DNA from 3 places in the Faecalicatena sp. genome. Region 3 is predicted to be linked to each of the others. Evidence: predicted binding sites of a transcription regulator. Region 3 holds the regulator's gene; each other region holds the start of a gene.
The links. Region 3 encodes HrcA, which represses chaperone genes, less so after heat shock. Its sites were predicted from a motif close to TGTTAGCACTCNNNNNNNNNGAGTGCTAACA; they were not measured.
Positions count from the first base shown of each region.

Region 1: a site for HrcA is predicted at 1,596-1,626, ahead of AC4OGX_RS06985 (co-chaperone GroES). Genes of this name have one in related genera too.
Region 2: a site for HrcA is predicted at 1,013-1,043, ahead of htpG (molecular chaperone HtpG). Genes of this name have one in related genera too.

Region 1 covers NZ_JBZUUL010000013.1:163,712-167,000, reverse strand. The annotation lists gene topA (type I DNA topoisomerase) at 1-215, shown strand, start outside; gene codY (GTP-sensing pleiotropic transcriptional regulator CodY) at 331-1,110, shown strand; gene AC4OGX_RS06990 (hypothetical protein) at 1,194-1,520, shown strand; gene AC4OGX_RS06985 (co-chaperone GroES) at 1,653-1,940, shown strand; gene groL (chaperonin GroEL) at 2,017-3,289, shown strand, end outside.
Region 2 covers NZ_JBZUUL010000036.1:59,804-63,092, reverse strand. The annotation lists gene AC4OGX_RS16490 (hypothetical protein) at 1-303, shown strand, start outside; gene AC4OGX_RS16485 (GNAT family N-acetyltransferase) at 358-858, opposite strand; gene htpG (molecular chaperone HtpG) at 1,138-3,189, shown strand.
Region 3 covers NZ_JBZUUL010000006.1:106,301-109,589, forward strand. The annotation lists gene dnaK (molecular chaperone DnaK) at 1-386, opposite strand, end outside; gene grpE (nucleotide exchange factor GrpE) at 417-1,124, opposite strand; gene hrcA (heat-inducible transcriptional repressor HrcA) at 1,152-2,201, opposite strand; gene hemW (radical SAM family heme chaperone HemW) at 2,574-3,289, opposite strand, start outside.

The sequences.
Region 1 (3,289 bases), on a different contig from region 3:
GCCCTCTGTGTGGAAAAGAGGTTGTGATCCGCAAGACGAAAAAGGGAAGAAAATATTATGGCTGTGAGGATAATCCGGAATGCGAATTTATGTCCTGGCAGAGACCGTCAAAAGAGAAGTGTCCGGAATGCGGAAACTATATGTTAGAAAAGGGAAATAAGCTGGTTTGTGCGGACGAAAAATGCGGATATGTCCGAAATTTGAAAAAGAATTAGAAATTTAGAAAAGAATTAGATAAATTACGTTGATATTTCAAAAGTTGTATGATAACATAACAGTATCGAGTAAATTGAAAAGATTTGTATATACAATTAGAATTGGAGGAAATCGATGAGCGTACAGTTATTGGATAAGACAAGAAAGATTAACAAGTTACTGCATAACAACAATTCCAGTAAGGTAGTCTTTAATGATATTTGTGCTGTCCTTACGGAGATTCTGAACTCCAATGTCCTTGTAGTAAGTAAAAAAGGGAAGATCCTGGGAGTCAGCAAATGCAGCCAGGTGGACGGGATCAAAGAACTGATCACTGAAGCAGTTGGTTCACACATCGATGAAATGCTCAATGAACGTCTTTTAAGCATTTTATCAACAAAAGAAAATGTCAATCTGGAGACGTTAGGTTTTTCAGCAGATGCAGTCAAAGGCTATCAGGCGATCATCACACCGATCGATATCGCGGGAGAGCGTCTCGGAACACTGTTTATTTATAAGCAGGATTCCGTATATGAGATTGATGATATTATCTTAAGTGAATATGGTACAGCAGTAGTAGGACTTGAGATGCTTCGTTCTGTGAATGAGGAAAGTGCAGAGGAGACCAGGAAAGAGCATATTGTTCAGTCCGCGATCAGCACATTATCATTCTCAGAGCTGGAAGCGATCATCCATATTTTCGAAGAACTAGATGGGACAGAGGGAATCCTCGTTGCAAGTAAGATCGCAGACCGCGTCGGGATCACAAGGTCCGTGATCGTCAATGCACTGAGAAAGTTTGAGAGTGCAGGAGTCATTGAATCACGTTCTTCAGGAATGAAAGGAACTTATATCAAAGTTCTGAATGATTATGTATTCACAGAATTAGAGAAGATTAAAAAAGAACGTATATAAAAGATGATTTTCACGATAATGGGAATTGTAAGAGGGCGTCAGGCAGCTGATGCCCTTTCTTAAAATGAAGGAGGCATGAAAAAATGTATGAAGGGAACCCGGTAGATTTACAGATGGAGAGCGTGATTTCGGCGGATGGTATTTTTGATGATACATCACATCATTGCCAGGTTTTTAAGTATGATTTGGAAGAAGATTACATATACTTGCTGCTAAAGGAGGATGATCTGACTGTGATCTCACTGGATGCCAAGTATCAATGTTATATTTCCACTAAGAAAGAACTTTTGTATTGTACGGGAATCGTGAAGGAGCGCTATCAATGCGAGTATGGCAACATGATCGTATTTAAGATTAAAAATGGTTTTTATAACGTCTCGGGTGTGAAGCGTCCTGTTAAGAGAAAATAACGTTTATAAACTAAATATAAAAAATGAGAAAGTCTGTTGACAAATTGGAAACAGAGTGCTATTTTATATTCATGAGGTTAGCACTCGAAAGAAATGAGTGCTAATAAAAACAAAAATTAAGGAGGAATTACTATGAAATTAGTACCATTGGGTGACAAGATTGTATTAAAACAATTAGAAGCAGAAGAGACAACAAAATCAGGTATCGTACTTCCGGGCCAGGCTAAAGAGAAGCCACAGGAAGCAGAAGTTATCGCAGTTGGACCTGGTGGAAATATAGATGGAAAAGAAGTAACGATGCAGGTTAAGGTTGGGGATAAAGTCATCTACTCCAAATATGCAGGTACAGATGTAGAACTCGATAAAGAGGAATTCATCATCGTAAAACAGAGCGACATTTTAGCAATCGTAGAAGAGTAAGGTTAATAACATTTATAAAGTAACGTATTCAGAGAATAATAGATTCAGATAAGAATATGAAAGAGGAGTGACAGACATGGCAAAGGAAATCAAATACGGATCAGAAGCCAGAGCAGCATTAGAAAAAGGTGTGAACAAGCTGGCTGATACAGTAAGAGTAACATTAGGACCAAAAGGAAGAAACGTAGTACTTGACAAATCATTCGGTGCACCGCTTATCACTAACGACGGTGTGACTATCGCAAAAGAGATCGAGCTGGAAGACGGATTCGAGAACATGGGAGCACAGCTGATCAAAGAAGTTGCTTCCAAGACAAATGATGTGGCAGGTGATGGTACAACAACAGCTACTGTTCTTGCACAGGCTATGGTCCATGAAGGAATGAAGAACCTGGAAGCAGGCGCTAACCCGATCGTTCTTCGTAAAGGTATGAAGAAAGCTACAGATGTTGCCGTTGAAGCGATCGCTAAGATGAGCAGCAAGGTAAAAGATAAAGAGCAGATCGCAAGAGTTGCAGCTGTATCCTCAGGAGACGATTCCGTAGGACAGATGGTAGCAGACGCAATGGAGAAGGTTTCCAACGATGGTGTTATCACGATCGAAGAGTCCAAGACAATGCTGACAGAGCTTGATCTGGTAGAAGGTATGCAGTTTGACCGTGGATATATCTCCGCATACATGGCAACAGACATGGAGAAAATGGAAGCAAATCTGGATGAACCATACATCCTGATCACAGATAAGAAGATTTCTAACATTCAGGAGATCCTTCCTCTGTTAGAGCAGATCGTTCAGTCCGGAGCAAGACTTCTGATCATCGCTGAGGACATTGAAGGTGAAGCACTGACAACATTGATCGTTAATAAGCTGCGTGGAACATTCAACGTAGTAGCTGTAAAAGCACCTGGATATGGCGACAGAAGAAAAGAGATGCTGCAGGATATCGCAATCCTGACAGGCGGACAGGTGATCTCAGAAGAGCTTGGAATGGACTTAAAAGAAGCAACACTGGATCAGCTTGGACGTGCAAAATCTGTTAAGGTTCAGAAGGAAAACACAGTGATCGTAGATGGCTGCGGAGATAAGAAAGCAATCGAAGACAGAGTTGCTCAGATCAAAAAAGGAATCGAAGAGACAACATCTGAATTTGATAAAGAGAAATTACAGGAAAGACTTGCTAAACTGGCAGGCGGCGTAGCAGTGATCCGTGTAGGTGCTGCAACAGAGACTGAGATGAAGGAAGCAAAGCTTCGTATGGAAGATGCTTTGAACGCTACAAGAGCAGCTGTTGAAGAAGGAATCATCGCAGGAGGCGGTTCTGCATATATCCATGCAGCAAAAGAGGTTG
Region 2 (3,289 bases), on a different contig from region 3:
AAAAAGGGCGAGCAGGTCGTTGCAGGGGAGGATTTCCCGGAAGGGGTCTATGATGTCGAATCTGCCGGAGGATGGTCTGCCATCGAGTATAAGATACCTCTCTACACAGATTTTGAGGATGAAGAGCTGAACTATTTAAAGAGGTCAAAATGGATATCAGAAAGCGGATATGAAGCTACATATCGCAATCTGGTCATACCGAAAGGAACGGAAGTATCATCCCAGGATGCAGCGGTGATACTAAAGCCGAGTGAGTTCATTGTCTCAAATGACTATGATTCTTATTATGATCAGTATAGATAATGAGTTTTATGAGATGTACAATGACCGGGGGCCAAAAAGGTTCCCGGTCATTTGCTAAAGTCTGTATTCCATGATGTAGTCATCCATGATATAACCGTTTCCGATATCCGCCTCCTGGGTATCGATGGTCTCAAATCCTAAGTGGCGGTATACAGCCAGACTGTTGTCATTATGCTTGTTGCAGGTAAGCCATATGGCAGTCAGCCCGCGTTCCTTACATAAGTCCTTCAGAAATTGGAATGCCTTTGTGGCAAGATGTCTGCCCCGGTATTCTTTCTTTACATAAAGCTTGCTTAAGAACAGTCTGCCCTTCTTTGGATGGATGCCGCAGTATCCGCAGAATTCTCCGTTATCAAATATCTGATAATATTCATAACCATCTTCCAGCTGGGTCTTTAAAGCAGGTACGGACTGGAACTTGTCTACCATATATTCGACCTGCCCGATTCCAATGATAGGTGTGAAATGCTCATGCCAGATGATATCTGCCAAAGCGGCGACTTCTTGGATTTGTGTATTAGTTTCTACTTTGAGCGTCTGAAATGTGTCAGTCATGATGATACTCCTTTTAGGTATAAATTTTGATGTCTTGTGTAATCAGTATACCATTTTTTATAGGATAACGTAAATATGAGCGTAAGGCTAAAAATGGGAAGCTTTGAAGAATCAAGCCAATTAGTTTATAGAATTTTTATATTTTTAATAATTTTATTAGCACTCACTTTAAAAGAGTGCTAATTTTTTATTGACTTTTAAAATACAGTGTATTAGAATATCTACTAGACGATAATTGGGTCGCAATATTATGTACTATAATGAAAAGGAGTGTTATATATGGGAACAAAAAGAGGTAACTTATCCATTGACAGTGAGAATATATTTCCGATTATTAAGAAATGGGTATATTCTGATCATGACATTTTTATGCGTGAGCTCGTATCAAACGGCTGTGATGCTATTACAAAGCTGAAAAAGCTGGATATGATGGGCGAGTATGATCTGCCGGATGATTACAAGGCGAAGATTCAGGTGATCGTCAATCCAGAAGAAAAGACTCTGAAGTTCATCGATAACGGTCTTGGTATGACTGCAGATGAAGTAGAAGAGTATATTACACAGATCGCGTTCTCAGGTGCAACACAATTTTTGGAGAAATACAAAGACAAGACAACAGAGGATGAGATGATCGGACACTTCGGACTGGGCTTCTACTCCTCCTTCATGGTTGCTGACGAGGTGCATATCGATACGCTGTCCTATCAGGAAGGGGCTAAGCCGGTACACTGGGTCAGTGAAGGCGGTACAGAGTACGAGATGCAGGAAGGCAGCAAGACAGAGGTGGGAACAGAGATCACGCTGTTTTTAAATGACGACTGCCTTGAGTTTGCCAACGAATATCGGGCAAGAGAAGTTCTGGAGAAATACTGCTCCTTCATGCCGGTAGAGATTTTCCTGTCCAAGGCAAATGCCGAGCCGGAATATGAGACAATTGATGAAGCAGATCTTCTCGATACAGACGAGGTGGTAGAGCATATCACAGAGGAGCCAAAGGAAGGCGAAGAGGGCGAGCCTAAGAAAAAGGCTAAGATCGTAAAACGTCCTGTTTCTATCAGCGACATTCATCCGCTGTGGGCAAAAAGTCCGAGCGAATGTACGAAAGAGGAATATATTGATTTCTACCGCAAGGTATTTATGGATTATAAGGAGCCGCTGTTCTGGATCCATCTGAACATGGATTATCCGTTTAACTTAAAGGGAATCCTGTACTTCCCGAAGATCAACACAGAGTATGATTCCATTGAAGGAAAGATCAAGCTTTACAACAACCAGGTATTTATCGCAGATAATATTAAAGAGGTGATCCCTGAATTCCTGATGGTATTAAAGGGTGTGATCGACTGTCCGGACCTGCCGCTGAACGTATCCAGAAGTGCACTGCAGAACGATGGATTTGTCAATAAGGTTGCAGATTACATTTCCAAGAAGGTTGCAGATAAGCTGAACGGAATGTTCAAGACAGATAAGGAGAATTATGAGAAATACTGGGATGATATCAGTCCGTTCATCAAGTTTGGATGCCTCAAAGATGAGAAGTTTGGGGAGAAGGTAAAGGATTCTATCCTCTTCAAGAACCTGGATCACAAATACATGACCTTAGAGGAATGTATCAAGGCAAATGCTGATGAGGCTTCTGTGGACGCAGAAGAGAACACAGAGAAGGCTGAGACGGCAGACGAAACTGCAGAAGAAAATGCGGATGAGAACAAAGAAGAGAAGAAGACGGATATCTTCTATGTGACCAATGAACAGCAGCAGAGCCAGTACATCAACATGTTCAGGGAACACGGACAGGATGCGATCCTGCTGACACACAATATTGATTCTGCATTTATCACTTATCTGGAGCAGCGCAATCCAGAGCTCAGATTCCAGAGGATCGATGCCGATGTGCATGATTCCTTAAAGGATGAAGTGACAGAGGAAGAAAAAGAAACATTTAAGAAGACCACGGATGATCTGGTTGAGATCTTCCGCAAGGAGCTTGGTAATGATAAACTGGATGTCAAAGTAGAGAAACTCAAAGATGATAATGTTGCATCAATGGCAGTTCTTCCGGAGCAGTCAAGACGTATGGAAGAAATGATGAAGATGTACGGCATGGGCGGAATGGATGCCGGAATGTTCGGAAGTCAGGCAACATTGATCCTGAATGCAAATCATCCGCTGGTACAGTTTGTTGTGGAGCATAAACGCAGCAAGAGTGTGCCGATCATCTGTAAACAGCTTTACGATCTGGCTATGCTGGCTCATAAACCGCTGAATCCGGAGGAGATGACTGCATTCGTGAAGCGCAGTAACGAGATTATGATGCTGCTTACGAAGTAAGAAGCTTGAGTGTGAGAAACAGGGACGCCCGGTGTTCCCGGCAGGGATGCTGTCTGCGGGACGGGATTTGTACCTTGATCTCCTAAATGGAAAAAGAGCC
Region 3 (3,289 bases):
GCCTGACGCTGAGCATCGTTGAAATAAGCCGGAACTGTGATAACTGCCTCTGTAACCTTCTCTCCCAAGTATCCTTCTGCATCTGCTTTCAGCTTCTGAAGGATCATTGCAGAAATCTCCTGTGGAGAATACTTCTTGTCGTCGATTGTTACCTTATAATCAGAACCCATCTCTCTCTTGATGGAAGAGATTGTCTTGTCTGCATTTGTTACTGCCTGACGTTTTGCAGGCTCACCTACCAGACGCTCCCCTGTCTTTGTAAATGCTACGACTGACGGAGTTGTTCTTGCTCCTTCTGTATTCGCGATAACTGCCGGCTGTCCGCCTTCCATAACTGCTACACAGCTATTTGTTGTACCTAAATCAATACCAATGATTTTGCCCATGATCATTTCCTCCTGAATTATTTTCTCAAATTAATTTGCAACTTTTACCATACTATGTCTCACTACACTGTCGCGGTATGTGTAGCCCTTCTGAAACTCCTCGGCTACGATGTTCTCTCCCAGCTCTTCATCCTCAACATGCATCACTGCATTGTGGAAATCCGGATTGAACTCATTGCCTACTGCCTCGATCGGCTTGACACCGATCTCTTCCAATGTAGTCATCAGCTGTTTATAAATCTTTTCCATCCCTTGTGCGAAAGGATTGGACTGATCCTCCTCTGGCACAGCTGCCAGGCCGCGTTCAAAATTATCAACGACCGGAAGGATCTTTTCTATGATATCTTTCGCTCCAATCTCGTACATCTGGGATTTCTCCTTTTCCGTACGCTTGCGGAAGTTATCAAACTCTGCCATCTGACGAGTGAGCCGGTCAGTCAGCTCTTCAATCTTCTCGTCCTTTTTATCTTTCTTATTCTTTCTGCCGAACAGCTTCTTTTCTTTGCCCGGCTTCTCTTTACCATCCTCAGCTTCTGCCTCGGTATCTGCATCATCTGCTGTCTCATCTGCAGAATCTTCTGCTTCGCCTTCGGCCTCTTCTGCTGCCGCATCCTCTGTATCGGCGGCTTCTTCACAGGCTTTGGCTTCCTCAGCGCATTTCGCAGCTTCCTCGGCCTCTTTCGCCGCCTTTGCCTTCGCCTCTTCTACTGCTTCTTTTACCATATCCTCTTTGCTCATATTTTCTTCCACCAGCTATTCACCTTCCTATTCTTTTGGGTCTTTGTAATAAATTGCATCCAACTCGTTCTGCAGAGTCTTCAGCGACTTCATGACATGTTCGTAATCCATACGCTTGGGACCTATGATACCGATCGTACCCTTCATGCCCTCGCCCAATTCGTAGGTTGCTGTCACAACGCTGCAGTCCTTCATGGTCTTCACTGGCGCTTCATCTCCGATGTATACCTGAATTCCATGATTCTCTTCACTGGCAAGGGTCTCTGTAACGAGCTCCGCCAGCTGCTGCTTTTCTTCAAATGCACTGATGATCTCCTGTGCGCTTTCCTTGTCGCTTAGTTCCGGATATTTGAAAATGTTGGTGGTGCCGCTTGTGTAGATCTCCATGTCATCACTCACATGTATGATCTCGGCTACCGCATCCAGAACATCACTGATTACCTGGCTGTGAATGCCTGCCTGCTCTTTCAACTTTGCGATCAGCCCTAAGTTGATCTCTTCGATCGACATTCCGTTCAATGTCGTGTTGAGCAGCATATTCAATTTAAATAAATGTTCATTACTTAAGGTTTCACTGACTTCAATGATCTTATTCTTGATGACGTTGCCGTTCATCACGATCACTGCTACGATCTGCTCTTCATCCACCTGGGAAAGCTGGATGAACTTTAACCGGTTCCTGCTGTTGACCGGTGCTGAGATCATGGTCGCATAATTCGTATTCGCTGCAAGAACCTTGGCGGCCTGCTTTAATACCTTATCGACCTCATCCGTCTTCTCAAGCATGGTGTTGCGCAGCTCTATGATCTCCTGCTCCTTTTCTACCATCAGCATATCAACATAGAGCCTGTATCCCTTATCAGAAGGAATACGTCCTGCAGAAGTATGAGGCTGGAAAATATACCCCAGATCCTCTAAGTCTGCCATCTCATTGCGGATCGTTGCTGAACTTAAATTCAAGTCCGTGTATTTAGAAAGGGTTCGCGAACCAACCGGCTCTCCCGTCTCCAGATAATTCTGAATGATCGCTTTAAGAATAACCATTTTTCTCTCACTCAGTTCTGTGATTCCTGCCATAGGCTCCTCCTTTCCTTCGCAGAGTATTGATTTTCTGCTTATTAGCACTCTTTAGTTTTGAGTGCTAACACCTTACGTATATTAAGATAGCACTGAGATTTCCTTTTGTCAACACTCTTTATATATTTTTTATACTTTAAATTTTAATAGTAACAGTTCACTCGTCTGTTATGGGGCGGCGGAGCACGGAGATGCCGTTTTTTCGGGCTGTATCGTTCACTAATAGGCACTAAAAGGTCCGGCGCAGTATTTTGCGGAATATGAGGGATTCGCTGAGTTTTCCTGATGAAAACTCGGCTCAGCCCTCAATGGAATTTGATGCCGTACATCAAATTCCATCCATAAAATGCTGTGCCGGACCTTTAAGTGCCTCTAAAGTTCTATTGGATGCCCGTGAAAAAAATCCGGGTCCAAAAATTCTACAAACACGGTATTGCTGACATCAATCCCATGTTCTGTCAATCTGATATCATCTCCTGATATCTCAAGCAGGCCTTCTTTGCATAACTTTTCTATCTGCGCTCCATAGACCTCCAGAACAGGCTTTCCGAAAATATCACAAAATCTTTTCGCTGAGATCCCTCTGGTTTTTCTTAACCCCAGAAACATAAATTCCTCAGCCTCCTCGCTCTTAGACAGTAATTCTATGTCTTCTCTGATATCTTCTTTTTTCTTTACCTTCTCTATATAAGTCCTGTAATCTGCAGTATTATGGAAGCGTTTGCTGCTAAGCAGGGAGGAAGCGCCCAGTCCGATACCGAGATACTCTGTACGCTCCCAATATCCGAGATTGTGGCGGCAGGCAAAACCTTCTTTTGCATAGTTCGAAATTTCATATCTGTTGTAACCGTATCCAGACAACAGATCAACGGTCAATTCATAGATTTCCCTCTCCGTATCTTCATCGGGAAGTGGCGGCAGCAAGGGATCTTTGGCCTGTTTTTCAAAAGAATTCCTTTGTGCTGGCTCTTCCTTTCCGTACCGCTCATAAAAAGGTGTTCCCTCTTCTATGATCAGGCTGTACGCTGAAATATGCTCCGGATCTAAACCTGCCACCTGCCTGAGCGTTTTTGTCCAGCTTTCCACGG